Regions from separate parts of the Thalassospira sp. MIT121401 genome, predicted to be linked through region 2. Evidence: riboswitches for the same ligand, from Rfam matches in the RefSeq annotation. Region 2 holds a riboswitch; each other region holds the start of a gene.
What was found. A riboswitch is a leader RNA that binds a small molecule or an ion and turns the genes downstream of it on or off. The one in region 2 is predicted to bind cobalamin.
Positions count from the first base shown of each region.

Region 1: it holds a riboswitch for cobalamin, as region 2 does, so the genes downstream of both, SIB88_RS18405 (ABC transporter substrate-binding protein) here and SIB88_RS20325 (ribonucleoside-diphosphate reductase subunit alpha) in region 2, are expected to answer to the same signal.
Region 3: it holds a riboswitch for cobalamin, as region 2 does, so the genes downstream of both, cobU (bifunctional adenosylcobinamide kinase/adenosylcobinamide-phosphate guanylyltransferase) here and SIB88_RS20325 (ribonucleoside-diphosphate reductase subunit alpha) in region 2, are expected to answer to the same signal.
Region 4: it holds a riboswitch for cobalamin, as region 2 does, so the genes downstream of both, SIB88_RS13230 (DUF4198 domain-containing protein) here and SIB88_RS20325 (ribonucleoside-diphosphate reductase subunit alpha) in region 2, are expected to answer to the same signal.

Region 1 covers NZ_CP138926.1:3,984,355-3,991,704, reverse strand. The annotation lists gene SIB88_RS18415 (AraC family transcriptional regulator N-terminal domain-containing protein) at 105-1,022, shown strand; gene SIB88_RS18410 (glucan biosynthesis protein) at 1,078-2,679, opposite strand; cobalamin riboswitch at 2,850-3,049, shown strand; gene SIB88_RS18405 (ABC transporter substrate-binding protein) at 3,276-4,301, shown strand; gene SIB88_RS18400 (FecCD family ABC transporter permease) at 4,342-5,406, shown strand; gene SIB88_RS18395 (ABC transporter ATP-binding protein) at 5,403-6,203, shown strand; gene purD (phosphoribosylamine--glycine ligase) at 6,237-7,350, opposite strand, start outside.
Region 2 covers NZ_CP138926.1:4,430,599-4,437,948, reverse strand. The annotation lists gene SIB88_RS20325 (ribonucleoside-diphosphate reductase subunit alpha) at 1-2,704, opposite strand, end outside; cobalamin riboswitch at 2,812-3,037, opposite strand; gene SIB88_RS20320 (PhoH family protein) at 3,219-3,980, opposite strand; gene arsJ (organoarsenical effux MFS transporter ArsJ) at 4,319-5,545, opposite strand; gene SIB88_RS20310 (ArsJ-associated glyceraldehyde-3-phosphate dehydrogenase) at 5,557-6,573, opposite strand; gene arsB (ACR3 family arsenite efflux transporter) at 6,596-7,350, opposite strand, start outside.
Region 3 covers NZ_CP138926.1:251,559-258,908, forward strand. The annotation lists gene cobN (cobaltochelatase subunit CobN) at 1-1,577, opposite strand, end outside; gene cobW (cobalamin biosynthesis protein CobW) at 1,670-2,710, opposite strand; gene cobU (bifunctional adenosylcobinamide kinase/adenosylcobinamide-phosphate guanylyltransferase) at 2,745-3,272, opposite strand; cobalamin riboswitch at 3,327-3,517, opposite strand; gene SIB88_RS01155 (hypothetical protein) at 3,757-4,431, shown strand; gene SIB88_RS01160 (histidine phosphatase family protein) at 4,536-5,150, opposite strand; gene cobS (adenosylcobinamide-GDP ribazoletransferase) at 5,220-6,035, opposite strand; gene cobT (nicotinate-nucleotide--dimethylbenzimidazole phosphoribosyltransferase) at 6,304-7,338, shown strand.
Region 4 covers NZ_CP138926.1:2,870,050-2,877,399, forward strand. The annotation lists gene SIB88_RS13220 (cobalt ABC transporter permease) at 1-576, opposite strand, end outside; gene cbiM (cobalt transporter CbiM) at 569-1,243, opposite strand; gene SIB88_RS13230 (DUF4198 domain-containing protein) at 1,261-2,058, opposite strand; cobalamin riboswitch at 2,230-2,423, opposite strand; gene SIB88_RS13235 (DUF924 family protein) at 2,572-3,117, shown strand; gene SIB88_RS13240 (glycosyl transferase family protein) at 3,181-4,245, opposite strand; gene yaaA (peroxide stress protein YaaA) at 4,270-5,046, opposite strand; gene SIB88_RS13250 (peptidylprolyl isomerase) at 5,241-5,561, shown strand; gene SIB88_RS13255 (DUF1491 family protein) at 5,665-6,015, opposite strand; gene SIB88_RS13260 (peptidoglycan DD-metalloendopeptidase family protein) at 6,016-6,810, opposite strand; gene SIB88_RS13265 (hypothetical protein) at 6,896-7,350, opposite strand, start outside.

The sequences.
Region 1 (7,350 bases), 450 kb from region 2:
AGAACTCGAATTGGATTGCCTAATCCTCCAAGTAGGTCAAAGCGGGCTTTGTCTGGGTGTGAGGGTGTGTATACTGCATCCTAGGAAATGCGAGGGATTTGGTAATGGATAGCTATCAGCGGCTTTGTAATCTGATTGACAAATACTGCGAGGCGGATGGCTCGGTGCGCACGGCGGTTGAGCCTGTCTGGATGTTCCGGTCAACCGCGCCAAGCCTTAAGGTGCCAACGATTTACAAGCCCTGCCTGTGTCTGATTGTGTCGGGGGCCAAGGAAGTCACGCTGGGTCAGGAACTCTATCGATATGAACCCGGACAGCTTCTTGCGGCATCGGTGGATTTGCCCCTTGTCGGGCATGTGACACTGGCAAGTGATCAGCAACCCTATCGCAGTTTGTCGCTTGATCTTGATGGCAAGATTTTAAGCGAGCTGGTCACGCATATGGATCTCAAGATCGGGGCAGAAGGCGAAAGTGCCCGCGGACTGTTTGTCGAACAAACCACCGACAGCCTGATTGACGCGGTGTTGCGCGTGGTCGAGTTGCTTGAAAGGCCCGATGACATTGGGGTCATGTTGCCGCTTTTGATGCGCGAAGTGCATTACCGACTGTTGCGCACCGGCAAGGGTGCGCTGATTGCCGGTCTTGCGATTGGTGGCAGCAACATGCAGCGGATATCGGCGGTATTGCGGTTGATGAAGGATAATTTCGACAAGCCGCTGAAGATCGAGGAACTGGCAGATTTCGCCAATATGAGCCCGTCATCCTTCCATCATCATTTCAAACAGGTCACCGCCATGAGTCCGCTGCAATATCAAAAGCGCCTGCGCCTGACGACAGCGCGTCAGATCATGCTCGCAGAAATGAAGGACGCGGCCAGTGCGGCCTATGCGGTCGGCTATGAAAGTGCATCGCAGTTCAGCCGCGAATATGCCCGCATGTTTGGTGCACCACCGATGCGCGATGTCATGGCAATCCTTGGGCAATCGGCCCAAGCGCGCCCGGGCGAAGGCATGGCGTCGTAAATAAAAAAACAGGGGGCGGTGTTGCCGCCCCCTGATCATTCTTGCCAGGTTTTGATCAGCCTTGATGCTGATTACCCAGTGCCGGCAGATGCTGGAACATCCAGGTTTCACTGAGCGGGGCATCCCCGCGTTTGAGATACATACGCAGATCAACCGGATCGGTGCCGGCCGCCTTCAGGTCAAAGGCCGCCCGCCAGATACGGGTATCCATGATCGGTTCGATCTTGGTGCGGGTGATTTCACCACGCGATGTCGATACGACGATTTCCGGGAACTCGCCATAGGCAAGGGTGCCAAGAACATCGCCTTCGAATTCGACGGAAAACTTGACCTCGTCTTTCGGGCGGTTGGTGCCCGGTTCGCCGCCGCGTCCCATCCGGGTAGAAGTTGCCTTTGCCAGTTCGGCAACCGGGAACGGGTTATGGGCCTGCCAGTGAAGGCGATATTTGAACTGATAGCTGTTTCCGGCTTTGGCCGGGGCGTTCGGAACCCAGAATGCCGCGATGTTATCGTGGATTTCATCGTCGGTCGGGATTTCGATCAACTGTACAGCACCGTCATTCCAGTCTTCCTGGGGTTCGACCCACAGGCTGGGGCGACGGTGATAGCGCACACCATCAAGATAGTTCTTCACATCGCGGTCACGCTGCATCAGTCCAAAACCGCGCGGATTATGATCGGCAAAGGCAGATGCGCGGATGGTTTCGGGGTTGTTCAACTGTCGCCAGATGCGTTCACCACTGCCGGTCCACAATTCCAGGCCATCGCTGTCATGGACTTCCGGGCGCCAGTCAAACCGGAATGATTTGTTCTGTTCGGAATACCAGAACATGCTGGTCAGCGGCGCAATGCCAAGCCGTTCGATATCGCGACGGACAAACAGGTGTTTTTCGATATCCATCGTCACACCCTGCCCGCGATAGAGCAGGAATTTGTATGCACCCGTAATGCTTGGCCCATCAAGCAGCGCATAGATGGTGACCGGGTCTTCGGCATTTTTGGCCGGCTCGATAAAGAACTGGCGGAAATCGGGGAATTCTTCGGGTTGGGATGTGGCGGTATTGACCGCAATCCCGCGCGCGGACAGGCCATACTGGCCTTCATCACCGATGGCACGGAAATAGGATGCGCCAAGAAACGCCGCCCAGTCCTGGGTTTTCCAGTCATCGCGCGACAGTTCTTCATGAAGTCGGAACCCGGCAAAGCCGCTGTTTTCGGGCAGCTGGCGGGCAATACTGTCGGCTGGCATGTCAAAGTAATCGGGTTTATAGATGACTTCGCGTGCTGTGCCGTCCTCAAGAAGATACATGTGCACGGGCTTGGCGAAATACATGCCCAGATGGAAGAACGTCACCGGATAGGTGCCCGATCCATCGGAAAATGGCGAATGATCGCGTTTGTAATGCAATTTTCCATGGGTGTCGTAATCGATCCGCCCGACAATTTCCGGGTTGGGGGCGACCGGCGGCTCATAGGCGGCCTGCGCCATCGATTTGGCACGCGCAATCAGATCGGCAAAATCAAACGGCTGTCCCGCACCAAGGTCAAGCCCCGGTACTTCTGCCAATGCATGCTGATAGATCGACATTCCCGGCAGGATAAGACCGGCTGCCGCGATGGATTTCAAAAAGCGTCTGCGTTCAACAGAAGTCGTCATGTGCATCATGTTCCAATGGTTTCATTTGTCGGCAAGCATACCAGACAGTGTGGAGGTAATCGGGATGAAACATGGCAAATTCAAGGTCGTGTCGACTGCAATTTCTGCATGGACCCCTGTGTAAATGCCTCTGGTCATCTGCCAATTTCCTTGACCGGGTTTGGGCTTTAATCTAACGGTCAGATGTCGGTATCCGGATATCGGATGAAGGGAATTCGATCTGGGCTGCATGCCCATCAACCGAAGCTGCCCCCGCAACTGTAGGCGGTGAGCGTTTTTCTGACCAATGCCACTGGGATGAACCCGGGAAGGCCAGGAAAAGTGCTTTGACCCGCGAGCCAGGAGACCTGCCGACATGAATGCGACGGACCGGGCGGGGTGCCCCGGAGAATGTCGGCATATGTCGCGGTTTCCGGCAGTTTTTTGTAAATGCGCCTGAATACCGATCCTGACATCTTCCGCCATTTCCCGACACTTTTGCCAGTCCCTTGACGATAGTAAAGTGTATGTTATGTTATAACATAACATTTGCGATATGCTGTGCAATGGCCGGTAATTGCCGACCCTTGCCGGTATGTCTTTGAAAGGAAGTCAAAGTGATCAGTCACTATAAAAATGCGCTGGCAGTCGGGGTGTTTGCTGCCGGTTTTATGATTTCGGCCCCGTTTGCGGCTGCGACGGAATATCCGCTTGCCATCGAAAATTGCGGCAGCACGCTGCACTTTGATGCAGCCCCCGAACGGGTTGTGTCGCTTGGACAAAGCACGACAGAAATCCTCTATTCGCTGGGGCTGGCCGATAAGGTCAAAGGCACCGGGGTCTGGTTTGGTCCGGTCATGGATGAATTCAGGGATGTGAATGCGTCCGTGCCGCGTCTGGCTGATAATGATCCGGGCTTTGAAACCGTGGTTGCGCAAAAACCGCAACTGGTCGCCACCCAGTATCAATGGCATGTCGGTCCCAAGGGCATTGTCGGCACCACCGAACAGTTCAATGAACTTTCGATCCCGGTCTATACCGCACCGGCCGATTGTGTCGGCAAGGACAATGCCGGCGGCGGCGACGGGGTGCGCCATGACCGTTTCTCCATGGACCTGATTTATCGGGAAATTTCCGACCTTGCGCAGATTTTCGATATCGAGGATCGCGGCGCGGCCCTGATTGCCAGGTTGAAAGATCGTGAAGCCCGGTCCCTGGCACAGGTCAATGCCAGCGGGAACAGCAATGTTTCAACCGTCTTCTGGTTTTCCAGTGCCGAGATTAAAAGCGATCCCTATGTCGCGGGCAAAAACGGGGCGGCGGGCTATATCGCGGAAAAACTTGGCGTAACAAACATCATCGACAGCGACGAAGAATGGCCGACCGTGGGGTGGGAAACCATTGCGCGCGCCAATCCCGATATCATTGTGATCGGTAAAATGGGCCGTCGCCGGTTTCCGGCAGATGATTGGGAAGTCAAAATGAACTTTTTGAAAACCGATCCGGTTACACGCCAGATGAAAGCGGTTAAAAACGGCAATATCGTTGTGATGGATGCGCAATCGATGGACCCGACCATTCGTCTGATTGACGGTATTGAAACGCTTGCCCAGGCTGTCGAACGCCTGAGTGCCTCGAACTGATTGCCTAACCCGATGGCGCTCGATATGCCCGGAGACTTCAATGTTTGAAAAAGCACCCCCTCAGCCCCCCGCACGATCGCGGGCGGGGCGGGCATATCTTGCGCGAAGCGGTGCGGCCGTGGCGGCTTTGATCCTGCTTGCCGCTGTGGTTGCAATTGCCGCTGCCAAGGGGGAGACACACATTCCCCTTGGCACGGTTCTTCAAACCATTGCCAATCATCTGTGGCAGGCAGGCTATGAGATTGATCCAATCGATTCCGGGATCATCTGGAATTACCGGATTTCGCGTGCACTTGTGGCTGCGGCCTGTGGGGCGTCACTTGCGTTGTCGGGGGCCGTGTTGCAGGCGCTTTTGCGCAACAGTCTGGCCGATCCCTATTTGCTGGGCATTTCGGCGGGGGCATCTACCGGCGCGGTCAGTGTTGCCATTCTTGGTCTTGGGGCGGGGATGGTTTCGCTGTCACTTGGCGCGTTTGTCGGTGCACTGGTGGCATTCGGGTTTGTAGCGCTTCTGGCCATTCCGGCCGGTCGTGGTGCGGGCGCGATCATTCTGGCCGGGGTTGCCGGATCACAGCTTTTCAACGCCCTGACATCCTTTATCGTCACCAAGGCAGCAACCGCGGACGAGGCGCGCGGCATCATGTTCTGGTTGCTTGGCAATCTGAGCGGTGTGCGCTGGGACGATGTCTATCTTGCGCTGCCCGTTGCGTTTGGCGGGCTGGTTGTGTGTCTTTGGTATGCGCGCGCACTTGATGCTTTTACCTTTGGTGTGGAATCGGCGGCATCGCTTGGCGTGCCGGTGCGCCGTGTTTATGTGGTTCTGATTGCGGTGGCGGCATCCATGACGGCTGTGATGGTCAGTCTTGTCGGTTCGATCGGCTTTGTCGGTTTGGTCATCCCGCATGCGGCACGGTTCTTTGTCGGGACCCGGCATGGGCTTTTGCTGCCGGTTTCGGCCCTGATCGGGGCGATATTCCTTGTTGCGGCTGACATTGTTTCACGCATCATCCTGGATGGTCAGGTTCTTCCCATCGGGGTGATTACCGCCCTGATCGGGGCACCGGCCTTTGCGCTTATTCTTTGTCATGGAAGGGTTCTGCGATGACATTGGAACTGCGCGATGTTGGCTGGAATGCCGGTTTCAAGAAAATCATCAGTGATGTGTCGCTGCGGGTTGAACCGGGGGAATTCCTTGGTCTGATCGGGCCGAACGGGTCTGGCAAAACCAGTCTGATGTCGGTTCTGGCCGGTATTCGTGCCCCGTCTCGTGGACAGGCCCTGCTTGACGGGCAAGCGATGAAAAAAGTCGGGCGTCGCAATCTGGCGCGACGGATCGGCTTTGTCGAACAACAGGCCGACACCATTGACCGCATTACCGTGCGCGAGGCGGTGGCGCTGGGCAGAACGCCGTATCTGAGTTTGCTGTCACCCTGGTCGGAAGATGACCAGGCGATTGTCCAAAAGGCGCTGGAAGCAGTTGAGATGCATCTGATGGCTGACCGGATGTGGCAAACATTGTCGGGCGGGGAAAAACAGCGCGTTCATATCGCCCGGACATTGGCGCAACAGCCCGATTTCCTGTTGCTGGACGAGCCGACCAACCATCTTGATATCCATCATCAACTGGGATTGCTTGATCTTGTCCGGACCCTTCCGGTGACGGTGGTGGCGGCCCTGCATGATCTGAACCATGCGGCGATGTTCTGTGACCGGATTGCGATGATGGATCGCGGCAAACTGATTGCGATTGGCACGCCCGAACAGATTTTGACATCGCAAAACCTGCGCGATGTTTTCGGGGTTGCTGCCGATATCGAACGCGATGATCAGGGCCGCTGTCATATCCGCTATCAGGTCGGGATATCGGGTCAGACGGGCATAAAAAAAGACCGGGTTGCGTAACCCGGTCTTTTAAAAATCGGTTTGGATACGGGCTTATGCCTGTTCGCGGGCCACGGCGCGCCAGCCGATATCACGGCGGCAAAAACCACCTTCCCAGTCAATCGCATCAACCGCCTCATAGGCGCGTTTCTGGGTTTCGGTGACGGTTGCGCCGCGCGCGGTGACGCCAAGAACACGACCACCGGTCGCAACCAGCTTATCACCATCCATCTTGGTCCCGGCATGAAGGACCTTGACCTTGTCCATGGCATCGGCTGCCGGGACGTTTTTGATCTCGGTCCCTTTTTCATAGGACCCCGGATACCCCTTTGCGGCCATGACAACGACCATTGCAGTTTCGTCGTGCCATTCGGGTTTGACCTGATCAAGCGTGCCGGTGGCCGCACCATCAAGGATATCAAGCACATCTGATTTCAGGCGGGTCATCAGAACCTGGCATTCCGGGTCACCGAAACGAATGTTGTATTCGATCAGTTTCGGGTTGCCTTCATCGTCAATCATCAGGCCGGCAAACAGCACACCCTTGAACGGGTGGCCTTCGTTTGCCATGCCTTTGACGGTCGGGACGATGATCTGTTCCATGACCTTGGCTTCGACCGCATCGGTAAAGACCGGGGCCGGGGAATAGGCCCCCATGCCGCCCGTATTGGGGCCGGTATCGCCTTCGCCAACCGCCTTGTGATCCTGGGCTGCAACCAGCGGAATGACGTTCTCGCCATCGCAAACCGCAAAAAATGAGGCTTCCTCACCTTTGAGGAATTCTTCAATCACGATTTCCGCCCCCGCGTCGCCGAACTTGCCACCGACCATGCATTCATCAATTGCGGCAAATGCTTCGTCCGCGGTCTGACAGATCGTAACACCCTTGCCTGCGGCCAGACCATCGGTCTTAACGACAATCGGCGCACCGTGCTTTTCAACAAATGCCTTGGCATCGGCGGGATTGGTGAAACGGCCATAGGCAGCCGTCGGGACACCGAACTTTGCCACCATGTCTTTCATGAAGCCCTTGGACCCTTCAAGCTGTGCAGCCGCCTTGGAACAACCGAACGACTTTATGCCAACAGCATCGAGCGCATCGACAAGCCCTGCAACCAGCGGGGCCTCGGGGCCGACAACAACCAGATCGACCGCATTGTCCTTGGCG
Region 2 (7,350 bases):
CACTTGATCGCAGGTAATAGGTGGTTTTGAGTCCGCGCAACCACGCCAGACGATAAAGATCATCAAGCTTTTTGCCAGACGGATTGGCGATATAAAGGTTCAGGGACTGCGCCTGATCAAGCCACTTCTGACGACGTGATGCCGCCTCGATCAACCAGGATGAATCAAGTTCAAATGCGGTTGCATAAAGCGCCTTGAGGTCATCGGGAATGCGGTCAATCTGGCCGATGCTGCCATCATAATATTTCAGGTCGGATATCATCACCTCGTCCCAAAGACCGCGTTCTTTCAGATCACGGACAAGGGCGGCATTGACCACCGTGAAATCGCCAGACATGTTCGATTTCACAAATAGGTTGCGATAGGCGGGCTCAATTGATTGGCTGACGCCACAAATGTTGGAAATCGTTGCGGTCGGGGCAACCGCCATGGTGTTGGAATTGCGCATACCCGTCGATTTGACACGTTCGCGCAGGCCATCCCAATCAAGACATTGGGTCCGGTCCACATTGAATTCCGAACGAACGTCGGCAAGCAGTTCAAGGGAGTCGATTGGCAGGATGCCCTTTGACCAAAGCGATCCGTCGAAGCTTTCATAGCGGCCACGTTCGGCGGCAAGGTCAACCGATGCCGAAATGGCGTGGAAGGCAATGGCTTCCATGCTCTCATCGGCAAAATCGATTGCCTGTTCCGATGCATAGGCGATTTTGAGTTTCTGCAACGCATCCTGGAAGCCCATCAGGCCAAGGCCAACCGGGCGATGACGCATGTTGGAATAGCGTGCTTCGGGGATGGTGTAGAAGTTGATATCAATGACGTTATCAAGCATCCGCATCGCGGTTTTCACCGTTTGTGCCAGCTTGTCGTGATCAAGGCCGTCTTCGGTGACATGGGCCAGAAGATTGATCGAACCAAGGTTACAAACCGCGACCTCGTCTGCCGATGTATTGAGTGTAATTTCCGTGCACAGGTTTGATGAATGCACCACGCCACGATGTTGTTGCGGGGAGCGGATATTGCACGGGTCCTTGAAGGTGATCCATGGATGACCGGTTTCAAACAGCATGGTCAACATGCGCCGCCAAAGATCCACCGCGCGCACGGTTTTGAAATTCGTGATCTGGCCGCTATTGGCCTTGGCTTCATATGCCTTATACGCGGTCTTGAATTTCGCACCATAAAGATCATGCAAGTCCGGCGTGTCATCGGGCGAAAACAGGGTCCATGGCGCATCTGCCATCACTCGTTCCATGAACAGGTCCGGTACCCAGTTGGCCGTGTTCATGTCATGCGTCCTGCGGCGGTCGTCGCCCGTGTTCTTGCGCAGATCAAGGAACTCTTCGATATCGATGTGCCAGGTTTCAAGATAGGCACAAACAGCCCCCTTGCGCTTGCCACCCTGATTAACCGCAATGGCGGTGTCATTGGCGACTTTCAGAAACGGAACCACGCCCTGGCTTTGGCCATTTGTACCCTTGATATGGGCGCCAAGACCACGCACCGGGGTCCAGTCATTGCCAAGACCGCCGGAATATTTCGCCAAAAGCGCGTTGTCCTTGACCGATTTGAAGATGCCATCAAGGTCATCGGGCACGGTGGTCAGGAAGCAGGATGACAGTTGCGGGCGGCATGTCCCGGCATTGAACAGGGTCGGGGTCGATGCCATGAAGACAAAGGTCGAAAGCTGATCATAAAATTCGATTGCCTTGGCTTCGCGGTCGATCTCACGGATGGCAAGACCCATGGCAACCCGCATGAAAAAGGCCTGTGGCAGTTCAAACCGCGACCCTTTGACATGCAGGAAGTAACGGTCATAAAGCGTCTGAAGTCCCAGATACTGGAAGTTCAGATCGCGTTCCGGTTTGATCGCAGCGGCAATCTTTTTCAGGTCAAACTTTAACAATTCCGGATCAATCAGGCCGGACTTGATGCCTGCCTTGATCGCGGCGGGGAAATAGGTCGCGTATCGTGCGCCCATCTCGGCCTGGGTGGCTTGTTCGGGCTGGTCGAAGACGAAGCTCAGGGCTTCTGTCCGAAGCTTGTCAAGTAACAGGCGTGCGCTGACAAAGGCGTAATTCGGTTCGCGCTCTACCAGTGTTCGGGCTGCCATGATCGGGGCAAGTGCCAATTCCCCGGTGGTGACACCGTCATAAAGGTTCTTTCTGGTTTCTTCCATGATCGGTGCTGTGCTGACGCCATCAAGGTCGCCACAGGCCTCGGCAATCACGGTCGCCAACCGGTCAATATCAAGCAACCTTTTGCTGCCGTCGGGCAGGGTGACATGAAGTTCGGGCTGCCCGGCCTTTTTGCTTTTCTTGCGTGCATCAAGCTTGGCGCGTTCGCGCGCACGGTCTTCACGATACAGGACATAGGCGCGCGCAACCTTGTGATGTTCGCTGCGCATCAGGGCCAGCTCGACCTGATCCTGTATATCTTCGATCTGAAGGGTATGGCCCGGCGCGGCCCGCTTTAACAAGGTCGTGGTAACCTGATCGGCCAATCCATCGACAATGTCATGTACCCGATGTGATCCCGACGCGGTTTCACCCTCTGCGGCAAGAAATGCCTTGGTCAGGGCTGTTTTGATTTTGGTTGCATCAAAGGCCGTGACCGATCCGTTACGACGGATCACCTGATAGATGGTGTATGAATTTGATGAAGGATCGGAAACGGCTGGCCGTTCCAACTCGACTGTTTCTGACATCGTAAGCCCCAATCATATGGGGGCAAAGGCCAAACGGAGGTATGCAGGGATGATTGGCGGTCTGCCAGTCAGATCACAAGCACTCCACCGGGACACCCCGCCCGTGAATGTTTACGTTCGCTCACGGCAGGTCTCCTGGCTTGCGGATCGATGCTTCATCCGGCCTTCCCGAAATGCCAAGCATTTCAGTGACCATGGTTGGATTAATGCTAGCCGCTTACAGTTGCGGGGGCAGCTTCGGCATTGTCGTGCATATGCAAAACGCACCGAATTCCCTCTTAGCCTTCAAACCGATATGGTTCGGTAAGAAGGACCGTGATGTCTATATATTGGGTTCGGATTGAAAATTTCGTCAATATATATGTTTTCTTGACAGGTTTTACCGATCCCGGTGATCGGGCGCGAAGCCAAGAATTATCAGTCTATATAAGCAGATCCAAAAAAGTGACGGGCCCTTTCGGGGCCCGTCCTTTTTTCTTCTTTGGTTTGCTGTGTCGGAACTTGATGACCGAAATCAGAGAACCGTAAGCATGCTTGCAACCAGCGGATGGCGAACAATGTCCTTGTCGCGCAGCTGGACACAGGCGACATCTTCGACATTTTCAAGTCGCTCGGACATTTCCGAAAGACCCGACATTTCCGGCAGTAGGTCGGTCTGATCCGGGTCGCCGGTCAGGATCATGGTGGAATTCCAGCCCAGACGGGTCACCAGCATCTTGAGCTGCCCGTATGTGCAGTTCTGGGCTTCGTCGATGACGACGAAGGCATTGTTCAGGGTACGGCCACGCATATAGCCGATCGGGGCAATCTCAATCGTGCCGTCCGAAAGGTATGTGCGCAGGCGCTTGGTGCCAAGACGATCATTAAGCGCGTCATAAAGCGGGCGAAGATAAGGTGCCATCTTGGCTTCGACATCGCCGGGCAGGAAGCCGATATTTTCGCCGGCTTCAACAGCCGGGCGGGCCAGAACGATACGACCAATATCACCCTTATCAAGGGCTTCGACTGCCTTGGAAACGGCGATATAGGTTTTACCGGTGCCTGCCGGGCCAAGGGCAAGGACCAGGTTGAAGGCATCAATGGCTTCCATCAATGCGGCTTGGTTTTCACTTTTCGGGCGGATGTTGCGGCGGTAGCTTTGATCGCGTTGTCCTTTCTGTTCTGCGACTTCCCCCTGAAGCGGGTGCCAGTCAGCGTTCTTTTCATCAAACAGTTCATGGACATTGTTGTCGGACTGTTGCGGACGGTTACGACGGCGTGCTGCGCGCTTACCCATGACGATCACCTCATCAAATGTGCCAAAAAAGCAAAACGCGCCATTCCGTCATGGAAAGGCGCGCATTCAATTTTCATCTTGCGATGGAAGTGGCGGTAGGAGTTTCCGCCGGTCACAACATGTTGCATGTGCGATCCGGGGGGCGAAAATTCTCGTTGTAAGACGCTTTTTCGCGGCACTCGGGAACCCCTCCTGCGGTCCAGTGATTGACCGTTAATTGGAATCGTACCCCTATATGCAGTGTCTTGTCACGGTTTTTTGCACGATGAAATTTTCGTGAATCCGGATTGTGAGTCTTTTCAGTCATTTATCCCGCATCTGCGAAAGAACTTTTTTGTTCAACTCTGCGGTGTGATGGCGCTTCTTGCCGGAAGGGCGGCACTGATGATCCAGCTGATGGTCAAAAACGCGATCGACGTCACAAGACATCCGACCAGCCCGCCATAGGAATAGGCAACGCCCGACAGAATGGTCCCGCAAAGCCTCCCGATGGCATTGGACATGTAATAAAACCCGACATTCATCGCGACCTTGTCGCCGTCGGCATAGGCAAGGATCAAATAGGAATGCAGTGACGAGTTCACGGCAAAGACAATCCCGAACACCAAAAGCCCGCCCAGAACTGCAAGTTGCGGCGCAATCCCCTGTGTGACGGCCGCGGCAATGGCAGTGGTCACCGCGATCAAGGCTGCGATCCAGAACCGGGCGGTGCGGCCATCGGGTTCGTGTGATCCGGCGCGCAGCATTTTGGGCGCGAAGGCCTGAATGAAGCCGTATCCGATCACCCAAAGCGCCATATAGGTGCCTACCTCGATATGGTTCCAGCCCAGTTCGGCTGCCAAAAACACCGGCAGTCCGACCACAAACCAGATATCACGCGACCCGAACAGGAAAAGCCGGGCTGCCGACAAGACATTGATCTTGCGGTCACGCGAAAACACGTCCCGGAATTTGGGTTTGATCTTTTCTGACGGTCCGGACATGGCATTGCCCAGTGACAGTGCAACCGCGATCAGCGTGATGGCAAGACCGACAGCCATGGCAAGCAATGCCCCGGAAAATCCAAGCCAGGACAAAAGCGCACCGCCCATGAAAAAGCCGACCCCTTTAAGGGCGTTTTTCGAGCCGGTCAAAAGGGCAACCCATTTGAAAAGCGCGCCCCCGGCATCTGCGGGCACCAGAACCTTGATTGCCGATTTGCTCGACATCTTGGTCAGGTCCTTGGCCACACCCGATGCGGCCTGAAGTCCCATGACATAGATAACCGAAATGGCCGGTGCCCAATCGGCCTGTGTTTGCGAAAGTGCGGCAAGCGATGCGATCTGAAGGATCAATCCGCTATAAAGGGTAAAGCGCAGCCCGCGTGTTTGTGCCAGCCATCCGCCAACCAGATTGGTTACAATCCCCGCCACTTCATAGAGGATGAACAGAAGGGCAATTTCAAATGCCGAATAGCCAAGGGCATGGAAATGCAACAGCACCAGCATCCGCAACGCCCCGTCAGTCAGGGTGAAGCCCCAATAGGCCCCGGTCACAAGTGCATAATTGCGAATGGCAGATGACATGATCGGCATTCCTAAAGCGATTGCGCGACTTTGGCAGCCAGATCCGCCATACGACAGACATAGCCCCATTCATTGTCATACCAGGCCAGTATTTTGACCTGTCGCTTGTCGATCACCATGGTCGATCCGGCATCAATGATCGAAGACCGGCTGTCATTAAGGTAATCGACACTGACCAGCGGGCGGTCTTCATAGCCCAGAATACCGGCAAGATAGGTTTCCGATGCCTCGCGCATCAGGCGATTGACCGTTTCAACATCGGTATCGCGCGCCACTTCAAACACGCAATCGGTCAGCGATGCGTTCAGAAGCGGCACACGCACGGCGATCCCGTTCAATTTGCCTGCCAATTCCGGATAAATCATCGTGATCGCGGTGGCGGAGCCGGTGCTGGTCGGGATCAATGATTGCAGACACGACCGCGCCCGGCGCAGGTCATTATGCGGAAGATCGACAATCGTCTGGGTGTTGGTCACATCATGGATGGTGGTGATCGAACCATGCTTGATGCCAAGTTGTTCGTGCATGACCTTGACCACCGGGGCCAGACAATTGGTGGTGCAGCTTGCCGCTGTCAAAAGATGATGTGTCGCCGGATCGTAAAGATCATCATTGACCCCATAGACGATATTAAGCGCACCTTCCTTGACTGGGGCTGCGACGATGACCTTTTTCACACCCTGATCAAAATAGGGCTGAAGCGTTTCGGGCGTTTTGAATTTGCCGGTGCATTCCAGAACGATGTCGCACCCCATGCCGATCCAGTCGGTGTCGGCCGGTGTGGCGTTTTCGGAAAACGAAATCTTGTGGGTCTGATCAATCACCACCTGGTCATTGATGCAATCAACCCGGTTGGACCAGCGGCCGTGAACCGAATCAAATTCCAGAAGATGGGCCGCGGTTTTGGCCCCGCCCCGGATTTCATTGATATGAACAAATTCAAGGTTCGGGTGGCCCCAGCCCGCCCGTAAAACCAGCCGCCCCATGCGGCCGAAACCGTTGATGCCGATGCGTATTTTCTTGCTCATCTCGATAACCTGAATGCGTTGATTACTTGTTTTGCGGGGCGGTGTTTGATGCGAACCAGCCACGTGACCGGTTGGCAATGGCAACCAGCGACAACATCACCGGGACTTCGACCAGAACGCCGACCACGGTCGCCAATGCCGCCCCCGATGAAAAGCCGAACAGGCCAATGGCGGTGGCGACCGCCAGTTCAAAGAAGTTTGATGCACCGATCATTGCCGAGGGTGCGGCAATCCTGTGCTCCACCCCCAGAAACTTGTTGGCGACATAGGCGATGGCAGCAATGAAATAGGTCTGCAAAATGATCGGCACGGCCAGAAGCGCGATGATGATCGGCTGGGCAATGATCTGTTGCCCCTGAAAGGCAAACAGCAAGACCAGTGTTGTCAGCAGCGCAATCATCGAAACCGGTTTGAGCCGGGCATCAAATGCATTGAAATGATCCATGCCGCCCTTCATTACCCGGCTTCGGATCACCTGACCGGCCATCACCGGGATGACGATAAAGGCGACGACTGAAATGGTCAGGGTTTCCCATGGAATGCTAATCGCCGAAATACCAAGCAACAGCGCAACAATCGGGGCAAAGGCGAAAATCATGATGGTGTCGTTAAGGGCCACCTGCGTCAGGGTGAAATTGGCATCCCCCTTGGTCAGGTGCGACCAGACAAACACCATCGCCGTGCACGGTGCTGCCCCCAAAAGGATCAGGCCCGCGATATAGCTTTCAATCTGGGCCTCGGGCAAAAGCGGGCGAAACAGAAACCCGATAAACAGCC
Region 3 (7,350 bases), 420 kb from region 2:
AGCGGATCAATGTTGTAGCCACGCGCGGGCTGCAAGCCCACGACCACATTGCCCATCGGCAGGATCGACAGGGCAAAGCTTTCCTGATCGGGCAGATAAAACGGATCGGTTTGGGGATCACCCCAGGCCTCGATCACCTGGCTTCGGATCGATTTGGGCAGCGCGGCAAAGGCGGTTTGATAATCCGCCAGGGACAGCGTTACCCGTATCTCACGCGTGGCAAGGGACTTGAAATCGTTGGTCGGCCCGGCCTTGATCGCGGCAATCAGGGCATCGCCGTCTGCCGGCAAATCGGTGATGGCGTATCCGTCTTCAAGCATGGCGCGCAGGGTTTCGATCATGCCAGCCGGCGTATCAAGCCCGACACCATTGCCCAGACGGGCATCCTTGTTGGGATAGTTGGCCATGACCATGGCGATCTTGCGATCTGACGGGGCAGATTTGCGCAACCTGATCCAGTTGGCGGCAAGTTTTGCGGTGAAATCGACCCGATCGCGCACCGGGATATATTTGACGAGATCGATCTGGGTCAGGTCATCCTTACCCGCCGATCCCTTGAACGAAACGGCCCGGGCCAGAATACGACCATCGACCTCGGGCAAGGCGACATTCATCGCGATATCACGGGCGGCAAGCCCGTTTACACCATCGCGCCATGCATCTTCGCTGCCACCGGACAAGACCACCTGAAAGACCGGCGCATCAACGGCATCAAACGGCCCGTCATATCGTTCCGATCCCGGAACGGAAAGCGCAAACCCGGTCGTATTCAAAATCAGATCGGCATTCGTTTCCGCAAGCCAGTCTCCGACCAGCGCACTTGCCACCGGGTCCTTGAGGCTGGCGACAAAAATCGGCAACGGATTGAGATGGTTGTCGCACAATGCAGCAACCAGCGCATCTATGACGTCAAGATTTCCCGCCTGGACAAGTGATCGATAAAAAATGATCGGGGTGACCGGCTGATCGGTTTTCCAGTTTGATCTGATATCATCAAGACCGGCCTGTGACATGCCCGGCCAATATCCGCCAGCCTTGACCAACGGAGCGGCTGGCGACCAGTTCCACCGCACATCTGCGTTCAGTTTTTCATAGATCAGACGCAGCAAATTTTCGGCATTTTGCGGGCCACCTTCGATCAGGTAGCGCCAGATATGCTGATATTCAGCACCCTTGACGGTGGATAGCGACAGAAGTTCGGCATCGGGTTGATCATCACCGGGCAACAGCACCATCGGGATATCACGCGACCGCGCCAAGGCGACCAGCTGCTCGACACCATATTCCCAATAACCGCGCCCGCCCAAGATCCGCACGATGATGAATTTGGCATCACAAAGCACATCATCGACATAAAGATCGACCGACATATTGTGACCAAGCTGCAAAAGACTGGCCAAACGCAAAGACGGAACATCATCACCAAACGCATCCGCCAGACGTGCCTGTGCCCCGGCAAGGCAGGCAAGCTCGGACTCGGCCGCAGACAGGATGACGACATCGCCCGGTTCCTGACCAAGATCGACCGCTTCGCTGCCATCGGTGACCATGCCGGGCTGTGCTGCCAAAAGATGCATTTGAAATTCCGTCTGTTCTGTCGTCAAAAGCACCGATACCGGACGCAAAACATCCGGTATCGGTCATATGGTTTTATGTGTGCCCAATGGGCTTAGGCTGCCTTGATTGCGGCCTCGATCGCGGCACGGTCCATACCATGCAAGCCGATCACCACCAGTTCGGAACGGCGGTTTTCCTTATCGGCCCAGGGACGGTCAAAGTAACGCTGGAAACGTTCGCCGACCCCTTGAACCACATGGCGCATCGGTTTGCCCGGAACATCAAGGAAACCCTTGATGCGCAGAACATCATATTGACGCACGATGTCGATCAGGCGTTTTTCAAGGACCGCCGGATCATTGACCGCATCAAATGAGACAACAAAACTTTCAAAATCATCATGATCATGTTCATGACCATCATCATGATGGCTCGGGCGGCTATCGAGGTCATCCTCGGCCGCAGCACCAAGGCCCAGCAAAATGGCGTTTTCAACACGGGAATGCTCGGTCGCGATGATTTTGACCGACGGCTTTTTAAGTTCAGCGCGGATATCGGCTTCGACCTTGGTGCGTTCTTCGTCGGTCAGAAGGTCGGTCTTGTTCAGAACCACCATATCGGCGCAATGAAGCTGTTCTTCAAACAGTTCTTCAAGCGGGCTTTCATGATCAAGGTTTTCATCAGCCTCGCGCTGGGCCTGAACCGCATGATGGTCATGGGCAAACAGCCCGTCGCGCAATGCCGCACCATCAAGAACCGCGACAACCCCGTCGACAGTCACGCGCGACCGTACTTCGGGCCAGTTGAACGCCTTGACCAACGGCTTGGGCAGGGCCAGCCCGGATGTTTCGATTACGATATGATCAGGCGGCGTATCGCGATCAATCAGGCCACGAATCGTTGGCAGAAAATCATCCGCAACCGTACAGCAGATACATCCGTTTGCCAGTTCAACCACATCATCCTCGGCACAGCCTTCGATACCGCACCCGTTGATGATGCCGCGATCAACGCCCAGATCGCCAAATTCATTGATGATCAGGGCAATGCGTTTGCCATTGGCATTTTCCAGCATGTTGCGGATCATGGTTGTCTTGCCGGCCCCCAAAAAGCCGGTAATGACGGTTGCCGGGATTTTACCCAATTGTGCCATTTTCAAATTCCTTGAAATTCAATCATTTAAATTGTCATTTGACCTGCATCGGAATGCCGGCAACGACAAGCGTCACCCGTTCAACCAATGCGGCAATACGTTGATGGAGACGTCCGGCATGATCGCGAAAAGCGCGCGCCATTGCATTTTCCGGTACAATCCCGAAACCGACTTCGTTTGATACCAGCAACACCGGAATACCCAGCCCAGGCAAGTGATCACAAAGCCGGTCGATTTCAGCATCAATATCGCGATCTTCAAGCATCAGGTTGGTCAGCCACAAGGTCAGGCAATCGACCAGAACCGGTTTGCCGTCCGGCTGATTGCAGGTGTCGAGTGCACCGCAAAGATCAAGCGGTTCCTCGATCGTTTGCCAAAGATCGCCACGCGATTGTTTATGAAGGTCGATGCGGTTGACCATTTCATCATCCCATGCCCGACCGGTCGCGATATATATGCCGCCGCCAGCCGCATTGATGATGTTTTCGGCGAACCGGCTTTTGCCAGATCGCGCACCGCCAAGAATCAGATGTGTCCCGCAAGGCGGGTCAGTCCGGGTCATATTCTATTCCTCGCCATGGCCTCCCACCGAGGCCCGATTGCGTCGCCATCATTTGAGATGATGACACCATTCGGCTGGTTTCCTGGCTGCGGGCATGAAAGCAATCCGCCTTCCCGGTTTCCCGGTGGCTGGTGAATGGCAATACATCCACCCGGATCACCCAACCCGATACAGTTGCGGGGGCAGCATCGGCATCGCACCGATTTCCCATCACCGAACGGTGCGCCGAACCTAACAGGTTTGCCCTTGAACCCAAAGGGCATTCTCTGTCCGAACGGGTCAGCTAACCGGAAGGTCAGTATTTGTAAGAATTGCCTGCTTGAGGCCGGCCCTCCTTTAAGGGAACATAATATTATCAAGCTGGAATTAGAGTGGTAACAAATCACCTTCCAGCAAGATCACCGGGACAAAAAACATCAAAACCGGTGGGCCGCATAATTGCGGCACCAAACTCTTGGGGTTAACTGGAATTTTGCAAAATCAGATGGCAGTTTCTGCACAACTATCGAAAATCCGAAATCCGAACACACCAACCTGGACCACATCCTCGCGCAAGGATATGTGGCTTGGTCTGCTTGAACGCCTGAATTCCGACAATCGGGCCTTTCAGACGTTTCTGGAAGAATATGCGACCGGTGCGGACATTACATTGTCGCGCCGCGATGTGCGCAGCATCTTTGCTCTTGATGCTTCCAAAGGGGTGATCGGCACCATCATCTGGTCCCATGCGCGTGGCATCCGCGTCAATGCGCTGTCGCTGCTCGTGCGTGATCTGCCGACGCTCATCACGTTGATGTCGATTTCGGATTTCGGCCAGGAAGAATTGAACGAATTGCTTTCCCAGCCGGGGATATCGGTCCCCACCGCCAGCAAAATGCTGTCAGCCTGTGGAAAGACCTATCGCAAGATGCCCGCAGCCATCATTGATGACAACGTCATCCAGGCGATTGAGAATACGGCTCTTTGTGAAGATTTCCCGCATGTCGCCAAATTGCGCAACAAGTCACGCAGCCGCCCGCTGCCCTATTACGAAGCCTATTTGAAAGACGTGACTGCGATCTGCGAAAAGCATGACATTACCGCAGATATGCTTGATCGCTATCTTGCTGAACATGCACTTGAAGATCTTCCCTTGAATTCCGAGCTGCAAACGGCCTGATTGCCGCGGACAGGGCGGTCTATGGCACGGAAATGGTCACGACATCCACATCCTGACGGCATCGTTCCACAGCGGGTCGATGCCGTTTTTATTTTCTGTCAAAATCATCCGAAGCTTTGATTGACCGCGGTCACACGCCAGCCGGGCTGATCCACACCGTCAATATATTCCAGTCTGGTCAGACTTAGCGTATCGATATGGAATGACAATGCCGCTTCAAGTGACAGTCCCAGCGCATTGGCCATGATCGCGCGGATGGTACCGCCATGGACCACTGCAACAATGTCACGGCCCGCCCAGTAGCTGGTGGCGTGGGTGAAAACCGGACCGACCCGCTCGACCATATCGGCAAAGCTTTCACCATTTGGCGGCTGCTGTCGGGCGAAATCGGTCCAGAATTGTGTGGTTTCGCCTTTCGGAAGGTCGTTCCAGCGCTGAAGCTCCCAGGCCCCGAAATGTTGCTCGGCAAAGCCGCTTTCGCGGGTCGGGGTGATGTCCTCGTCGATCAGTTCCTGAAGCTTGAGCGCGGTATCAAGCGTCCGTGACAGATGGCTGGTCATCCAGACCGCATCGCGGGGCAAGTGCCGCGCCACCGCACGCAGTTTTTTTTCATCAGACAGATCAACCTGCATGTCACTTCGGCCATAGACCAGACGTTCCGGGTTTTGCACCGGCGCATGACGCACCAGCCACCAGCGCGTTGTCTTGATTTTGGTCATGCTTTCCCCGGTTTGTTCGGACATTGGCAGTCAATCATGGTCGTTTTGAGCGATCAGCAAAGTTCCTGGCTATGCCATTACGGCAATGAATCCGATACCGGCAAACAGTTCGGCACAGATTTGGGTTGCCCCCAACACATCACCGGTCTGGCCACCGATTTGTGATCTGGCAACCATTGCGACGATCAGGATCGCGATCATCACACCGACGATTACCGCAAACATCGCACCGATACCGCCCAATACCAGAACAATGGCGCTGGCAATGGCAAACCCGACCAGAACCGGAAGCCATCCGGGCCGCCCGGCCCCTTTGCCCAGTCCGTTATCCCGCGCTGGCGGCAATATGCGCATAACAACCGGCATTGCCGCACGGGAAATAACCGCCATGATCAGAAACAGGATACCGGCCTGTCCGATATCCGCCGCAGCCGTAATCAGAACCAGCCGCAAACCCAGCGTCAAAATCAGCATGACAACCGCATAGGTCCCGACAGTGCTGTCGCGCATGATTTCAAGTTTGCGGTCGCGGTCCATCCCGCCGCCAAAGCCGTCAGCACAGTCGGCAATGCCGTCTTCGTGCATCGCGCCGCTCAGCAATACCATCGCTGCAATGGCAAAGATCGCATAGACAAGGGGGTTTCCCGTCAGAAAATCGACAAGCATCGCCGGCAGCAATGCCAGGCCCGCCAGAACCAGCCCGACAAGTGGCCAGCACCAGACAGATCGCGCGATCAGAGCCGCCCGGAAATCACCAACCGGGGGCAACGGCACCCGGCTGAGCAATGCCATGGCACGCCAGAAATCGGATAAAACCGACGCATCAACAGACGTTTTATCCGCATCATCATGCGGATCACCTGTCGGTGTATCTGTGCTTTGCATGTTTGTTTCGTTTTGGTTATGATCTTCGGACACCATGAAATTCCGATTTTCGAACTGGCAATCTGTTGCGCATAGGCCTAGTTTGGGGCCGATTTTATTGGGGTTCTTCAGTCCACCGCGAAACCGAAGCCATCCCGGATCCGGGACCGGCAGACCGTTGGCCGATACTGAAACACACCAATTGATTGGTTTCTGACCCTAATCCTTACCATTCCAGAAGCCAAGCGGAACACGCTTTTTGACGATTTGCCGCCAGCCGGAGACCACAATGTTCAATCCCAAGCACCCGCCCCAAAGCCTTGATGAAATTCGCAGTCTTCTGGCCGATTTGCCGGCCGTTGACGCAGAGGCACAGGCTGCTGTTGCCAACCGTGAGCCGACCCTGACCAAACCGGCCGGGTCACTTGGCCGTCTCGAAGATTTCAGTCTTTGGCTGGCAGGCTGGCAGGGAACATCACGCCCGCGGATGTCTCGGCCCCGCGTCACTGTCTTTGCCGGCAGTCATGGCGTTGTGGCACAGGGCGTGTCTGCATTTCCGCCAAGCGTAAACCAGCAAATGGTAGAGAATTTCATCAATGGCGGGGCTGCCATCAACCAGATTTGCAAATCGGTGGATGCGGAACTCCGCGTGATGGAAGTCGCACTTGAAATCCCGACCAACGATTTCAGTCAGGAACCGGCGATGGATGATGAGGGCTGTGCAGAAGCCATGGCCTTTGGCATGAGCGCGATTGAAAAGGGCCTTGATCTTTTTGTGCCAGGCGAAATGGGCATCGGCAACACCACCGCCGCAGCGGCAATTGCCCATGCACTTTATGGCGGCAATCCCGGGGACTGGACCGGGCGGGGAACCGGTATTGATGACGCGACCCTGACACTCAAGACCCGGGTGGTTGGCGATGCCATCATCTTGCATAAAAACCAGATGCATGACGGGCTTGATGTCTTGCGCTGTGTTGGTGGGCGCGAAATTGCCGCCATGGCCGGGGCGATTATTGCTGCGCGCTATTCACGGGTGCCGGTATTGCTTGACGGATATGTTTCCTGTGCGGCGGCGGCGGTTCTGGCCGCCATGCGAGCTGATGCACTTGATCACTGTCTTGTCGGCCATGTTTCAGCAGAGCCGGGGCATATTCGCCTGCTTGAAAAGCTTGGCAAAAAGGCATTGATCGATTTCGGCATGCGCCTTGGCGAGGGGTCGGGTGCAGCATTGGCGATCCCGCTGCTGCGCTCGGCTGCTGAATGCCATAACGGCATGGCGACATTTGAAAAAGCCGGCATTGACGGCAAGGAACAGGCTTAAGCGGCCAAATTG
Region 4 (7,350 bases), 1.6 Mb from region 2:
ATAATAGGCAATCCCGAAGAACCCGAATATATAACCAATACCGCCCAGAATCGATTGAAGATCGTTCTTTTCCTTGTAGGCGGTAATTTCCCGACGCAATGGCCGCAATTCATCACGAACGATCGCGGCAATGACTTCTTCCTGTTCGCGGGTGATTGCAGTTTTGGTTGCATTATCCCCGACAACTGCCCCATCCACAGTGATGTTAGCGCTATCATCCGAAGAAACTGCGGCAATGCTGCCTGCCCCTGAAATTCCCGTCAGGTCGGCAATATCAAAACTGGCTTCTGCAACATGCCCTGCCCCCAGATCGGCCCGAAAGACAAGGTCAACTTTCCGGCTTGGCGTATAGACAAAGAAGCCGTCAGAATCCGTTCTGATTTCATCGATCTTGTTTCCCTGCCGGTCAAAAATTTCAACCAGCGTGTCCGCAGCCATATCGCCATTGGAAAACCCGATCTCCCCTTCGACAGCTATGCCGCTTGGAAAAACCGATGCAATCACCTTATGGGCCTGGGCGGCCTGCATTCCGAACAGAAGGCCTGCCAGAAACACCCCAGTTGCAAGCTTAGCCATTGTTGGCCTCATTCACCTGTTCGGCCAGGATCGCGGGGTTTTGTGCGTCATATCGGCGGATCTGGGCATCGGCCATCAGCAAGGCCGGTTTGACCTTCATGATCAGATAAACCGCTGCTGCAGACACCAGACCTTCGACCGCCATGATCGGAATATGGGCAAAGAAAACAAGCTTGGCCGCCGGTACAAACCCTTCCCCGCTCAGACCAAGGGAAATAGCTACGAACAAGGTGGTCAGCGCAATTGAAAGCGCACCGGCACACCCGCCCCAGATTGCCGCAAAGGTTGGATTGCTTCGCGACACCAATCCGCGAAACATGAAACCGGCAATCACCGCAGGAAACGCAATATTGACGGTATTGACCCCCAATACAGTCAAACCGCCAAATCCGAAAAAGATGGCCTGCAACAAAAGCCCGACAAAAAGTGCCGGGAATGCGGTCCAGCCAAGCACAAGCCCGGCCAGGCCACTCATAATCAGATGCACGCTCGACGGACCGACCGGCACGTGGATCAGGGAGGCGACGAAGAACGTCGCCGATAACACCCCCGTCGCCGGAATTTTATCGATTGGCAGTTTGCGCAATCCAAGGCCAAGCCCCGCGACTGCAAGCACGCCACCGCCAATCAGCACCTCTGGGGCCAGTGCCCCGTCAACAATATGCATCTATTTTGTCCCCAAGCCTATTGCACATCATAGGCGCGAACCCACAGGACTGCATCCTGTGAAAGCTCTTTTCCCTGAAATTCTTTGTCCGGCCCACTGCCAAGGGCCGCAAAACCCCAAAATCCGGCCTTGGGGATCCCGAACGTAAAATACCCGTTGGCATCGGTAATCGCGACAATCGCCCCACCGGGCATCGGTCCTGCTGTCGGTTCCTTGGGCGCGTTACGGTCCATATCGGGTTCGGCTGCCATATATTCGATTTCAACCTCGACCCCGGATACCGGTTCACCATTGCTCAGCACCCGACCGGTAAAGGTCGAACCTGCGACAATGTTGGTCGGCCGGTTTAACGGCAGAATTTCGGTCACAAGTCCCTGTGCCTCCATCCAGTCGGTCGGGATTTCGTTGCGGTTCACATAGGACTTGGTGATCTGCTGAATGAAGATATCTTCGCTTTCTTCGTAATAGGGTTCGGGCACCACCACCATCACGTAATCGCCACTGCGCTTAAGGGTCAAAGTACCGTCATACGCCTTGGCGGTATTCTCCTTCCCTGTGAAGGTCACCTCAGAAAGCGTTGAAGATAAATCAATTTTATCACCGCGATGGATTGCGTAAAACGCCACCGGCTTTTTCATATCCATGACATGTCCGTTTTCGAACGGATGCCAGAATATCAGTTTCACCGGCAGTTCGCCGGGGGCGGTCACATTGACTTCCGGTGTATAGGCCAATTGAAAATGGGCGTGCGCACTTTGTGACGCGAACGCGAAACAGGCACTTGCAATCGCAAGCTTGCCAAGAGTTTTAAACATGTAATCGTCTCTTTTCACGAACGATGCACGTCAGAAAAGTTTCCCGACGCACAGAGTTAGGATCAAGAACGATAGGATGGCTGGAAGCAAGATACCGGTTTCACGACGAGACCGCCTTTTCCCTGCAACCTGACGCTCACCCCGGCGTCCAACAGTTCAGTACCGGACAAGCCGTGTCCGGCAGTCAAAGGCAGGTCTCCTGGCTCGTGGTTTCAAAAGCATTACGCCTTCCCGGTTTGTCACCAGTGGCATAGGTAATGCTCGGACCACTTACAGTTGCGGGGGCAGCCGTGGCATTGTCGTAACGCACCACGTTCCCTTTTAAGCCGATCCAATGGATCAACACCCAAGACGCGTTCATATTCCATGGGCGGCAAACACCTGTCAACTCTTTGCCCGCATCAGAACGGATTATCTTTTCGCGCCATTGCTTGACCTTCGCCCTTCCCGCGGCAAAGATCAGCAAACACATCGCACAATATTGCGATTGGCCTTACATGGGATGGGTTGGAAATGATGGCTCCTGAAACAGTCCTGGACTTCTGGTTCAAGGAACTCGAACAAAAGCAATGGTTTATCAAGGATACTGCACTTGATACCCACATTGCCGAACGATTTTCCGACATTCATGCCGCGGCGCTTGCCGGTGAACTTTTCACCTGGCGCACCACCGCATCGGGGCGCCTTGCCGAAATCATCGTTCTGGATCAGTTTTCACGCAACATGTATCGCGACACGCCGCAATCATTTGCTGCCGATCCGATCGCGCTTATTCTTGCACAGGAAGCCGTATCCTTGGGCAAGGACAAGGAACTTGGATCACCTGAACAGCGGGCGTTTCTGTATATGCCCTATATGCATTCAGAATCCGAAATGATCCATGAAATTGCCGTGACCCTGTTTGATCAGCCTGGGCTTGAACACAATTACGGTTTTGAAATCAAACACAAGAAAATCATCGACCGGTTCGGGCGTTATCCGCACCGCAATGACATCCTTGGCCGAACATCCACACCAGAAGAAATCGCGTTTCTCAAAGAACCGGGCTCGTCATTCTAGAATGAAAAACGGGACGTCAATCCGTCCCGCTTTCATAAAATCATTCACTGCGAAAACGCGATATCAACCGATATCGCGATCGCGATTATCCCACCACCCCTGCACCAGGGATTCGGCTTCGTCCATATAATCGGCTTTGCCCGCAAGGAATGCCGCCATCGCTGCACTGCCCTTGATCCTGGCTTCGGCCGGGGCATCCTCGACCTCGCCGCGCCAAACAGCCAGGAAGTGTTTGAGGGTCACCGGGCTTTGATCGTCGATTTCTTTTTCGGTTTTTGGCAAAAGTGCCGGCCACCGGACGTCGCAAAGCTCGCCGTTATCAAGCATCCGAAGATCAACATGTTTGAACGGTGTGCGTTCTGCTTCGCCGCCCCCGCCCTTGATCACGCCAATTCGCGGCAGTTCAAGAAGCTTGCCTGTTTCGCGATGCACATCCAGAAACGCCGGATGAAACACCCCCAGGAAAGCAGCCCGCGCCTGTAACGGGTTTAGCAACCGCAACAGGGTATTCACCGGACTGCGCAGCCCCAGAAGCGACCGCAGACCGATCAGTTCCTGCAATTTCGGATGCATATGGCGCAGCGGCAGATAAGCAAACCCCTTTGCGGTAATATCCGAACGGGCTTCTTCGGCTGACATCGCGATCGGCAGCTTAAGCGCTTTGATCGCGGCCTCGGTTCCAAGACCATTGACCAGATGCGAGTTATAACCGTGCATCAGAACCGGAACACCGTTCTGCGATATCAAATGTGCCGACAATACAAACCACGGCAGACCACGGGTTCGACCAGCCGCATATGAAGGCCAATCAAGCATCGGGCGGCCCACCGGGTTGGCGTCCTGTCCATCATCCGCATCAAGCCTTGCGGCTTTGCGCACGGCTTCGATCATGCCTGCGAGTTCTTCCGGCGTTTCCGCCCGATAGCGTAGCATAAGCAAAAATGCGCCAAGCTGGATCGGCTCGACCTCATCGCGCAGGATCATTGAAAAGGCATCGAATGCCTCTTCGCGCGTCAGGCTGCGTGAACGGCCCGGCCCCCGAAAGAATGTTCTCAAATACCCCGAAAACGGATGAGATTCGGGTAAATGATTTTCTTCCTCGAGCTGTTCAAGATGCTCGTCGGTCATACGTACTCACCGAAAAAATTGTCGTTACTGGTCATGGACGCGGGTAAAGACCCACTCCGTCTCGTTTGACAGGTCATCCTGGTAGCAATAACCGTCAACATTGAATTTCTTAAGGTCTTGCGGGTTTTCCAGTCGATTGTCGATCATGTAACGCGCCATCATGCCACGCGCACGCTTTGCTGAGAAGCCGACAACCTTGGCAGCCCCGCCTTTGACTTCCTTAAAGACCGGTGTGATGACCGGTCCATCAAGCAGCTTGGTCTTGACCGACTTGAAATATTCGTTGGATGCCAGATTGATCAGGCTGCGGTCCTTGTGGCCTTCGGTAAGCTTGTTGATCTCTTTGGCGATCTTGTCACCCCAAAACGCATAAAGGTCCTTGCCACGCGGATTTTCAAGCCGTGTGCCCATTTCAAGGCGATAAGGCTGCATCAGATCACGCGGCTTCAACAGACCATAAAGCCCCGACAGCATCCGAAAATGGTCCTCGGCCCAGTCGATATCGGCATCCTTCATGGTGTCGGCATCAAGACCGACATAGGTATCACCACGAAAGGCAAAGATCGCCGGTTTTGCGTTACTGCGATCAAAAGGCCGTGAAAAATGCTGGAAGCGCTGATAATTCAGATCCGCAAGGTTTTCACTGATCCCCATCAGCTTCATCAAATCGCCACGGCTTTTTTTCCGTGCAACTTCAATCAATTCTTCCGTGTCATCGAGAAACGCCGGTTGGGAAACGGCCATTTCCGGCACGTCCGTTTCGAAATCCAGCTTCTTGGCCGGGGACACAACAGCAAGCATCAATCTGCCTCTTCTCTTTCATCTCGGTTCAATTTGTCGTAACAAGCCACAAGGCATGGACAATGTCTAGGGCCCAAGCCCATGTACAGGTGTATACGACTGTGCATGGATTTGGACCCTTGGCTTTATCCATAAACTTCTAATCTTGCAGAAAATCCGTCTGGCGCAAGCCTTGGCGGAAGAAAGGACCAGTTATGAGTGAACAAGTTCGCGCGTCGCACATTCTTCTGATGTATGCCGGTTCGGCACGTTCGACCGCCACCCGCACCAAAGAAGAAGCATTGAACGAAATCAATGCCCTTAAAGACCAGATCGCAAACGGTTCCGATTTTGCAGAACTGGCAAAAGCTAATTCCGATTGCCCGTCCGGCCAGCAGGGCGGCGATCTTGGCTTCTTTGGCCGTGGCATGATGGTTCCGGAATTCGATGCTGCTGCATTCAGCATGGATGTCGGTGCGACCTCTGACGTTGTTGAAACCGATTTCGGTTATCACCTGCTTCAGCGCACCGCCTGATCCCGCGCTGCGATCAGAAAAAGGCTGGCACATTGTTGCCAGCCTTTTTCTTTTGGTGAGCCGGAAATGTGGCGCACCTTTGCCAGGACTGACGATCCGCGTTCTAATAATCAACGACGGGTGCATCAAGTTCGTACTGGCCTTTATGGTCTTCGATTTCGAGAACCCACACATCGCGGTCAAAGTCGATCTGCTTGCGCCAATAGTTATCACAGGAAAATTCGGTTTCACGCCCGCCATCTGGACCGCCTGCAACCAGCATCCAGCCAAGATCGCCGTCCAGTGTCGTAACCCGGGAATAGACGAAACATCCGGCATCGAACCGGTTCAGCTTGAGGAGAACCGCCCCCGCATCCTCGTTGCCCATATGGAGCACCATGGCCGTAATCAGGTTTGACTGGCAAATGGCAATCTGGCCACGAACCCAAAGTCCTGCTTTCAAACGTGGCTGCATCTATTTGCCATCCCGGCTGGCGACAACATTTTCAGGCATCTGCAACATCAGGTTCGGGTCCGGGCAAATGCTTGTCCAGATATCCCATTCCGATGGTTTTGCCGCCCCGAAATAGTCCCCTTCCCGGCCCAGCATGTCAAAAATGATCTGAAAATGCAGATGCGGTATCCAGTCACCATTGATCGGGAAATCGCCAAACCGGCAGAACAGCTCGCCGGCGCGGATTTCCTTGCCTTTATAAAGTCCTTCAAGGGACGGTCTGCTCAGATGACCATACAGGGTGTAAAAGCGCACACCACCCGCCGGTTCATGTTGCAAGATGATGGTCGGCCCATAATCAAGATGCAAATTGTTGTCAGCAAAGCTGTGTACGACGCCATCAAGCGGGGCAAAGACCGGCGTATAGGCGGCTGCAAACAGATCGATGCCCAGATGCTGGCTTCGGGCTTCACCGTCGTTTTTGAACTGTTCGGATTGATAACAGACACGGTCTTCGCGATATCGACCGATCCCGACCGGCGCGTCTGCCGCGGCCAGTTGTTGCCACATGATTTCTGTCTGACGTGCCGGGTCGCTCGTGCCGCCGATCACCACATCACTATTTGCTGAAAAATCATAAACGATCTTCGGGCAACGTTTCAGATCACATTCCACAACAGAATGAAACTGGTCGCCGTGATCGGAAATCCAGTCGCGCAACAATGCGGCATCTTCAAAGGGCTCAAGCCCGCGCGCATGACGGTCGTGATAGGTCTGCAATCGCTTGGTCGCATTGATCGGCATGGTGGCAGGCACAATGATGGCTCCCTAAAAGAAAAAGGCAGGGTTGGTTCCCCGCCTTTTGCCTACATGATTATCTGCCTGATCGGCAAGTACCAGCTTACCAGTTGGTCACTTCATACTCGCACGACACATCATCATCGTCGGTATCGGTCAGCGCAACCGTCAGACGACGCATCTGCGGATTGAACCGTTTGATGAAGTTCAACAGAAGAAGCGCTTCTTCTGAAAGCTCGCCGGCGTCTTCGTCATCTTCATCAAGTTCGCAAAGCTCAACCAGCTCCAGGAACAAGGCACCCAGTGCACGTTTGACGTCTTCGCCGCCTTTAAGGCCACCGGTCAACTCGCCCAGCGGTGACAGATCGATATCAAGCTTGCGCAGGTTCTCGCTCATCTGGTCGATGGCGTCTTCGTCCAGAACCATTTCAGCCGCAATCATATGCGTGCCGACTTCATTGATATTCATAAAGCCGACAAATTCGAACAGATCGTCTTTGGTACGACCTTCTTCCAGCAATTTTTCGGTGTGGGCTTCGAATTCTTCGAAGTCGATAT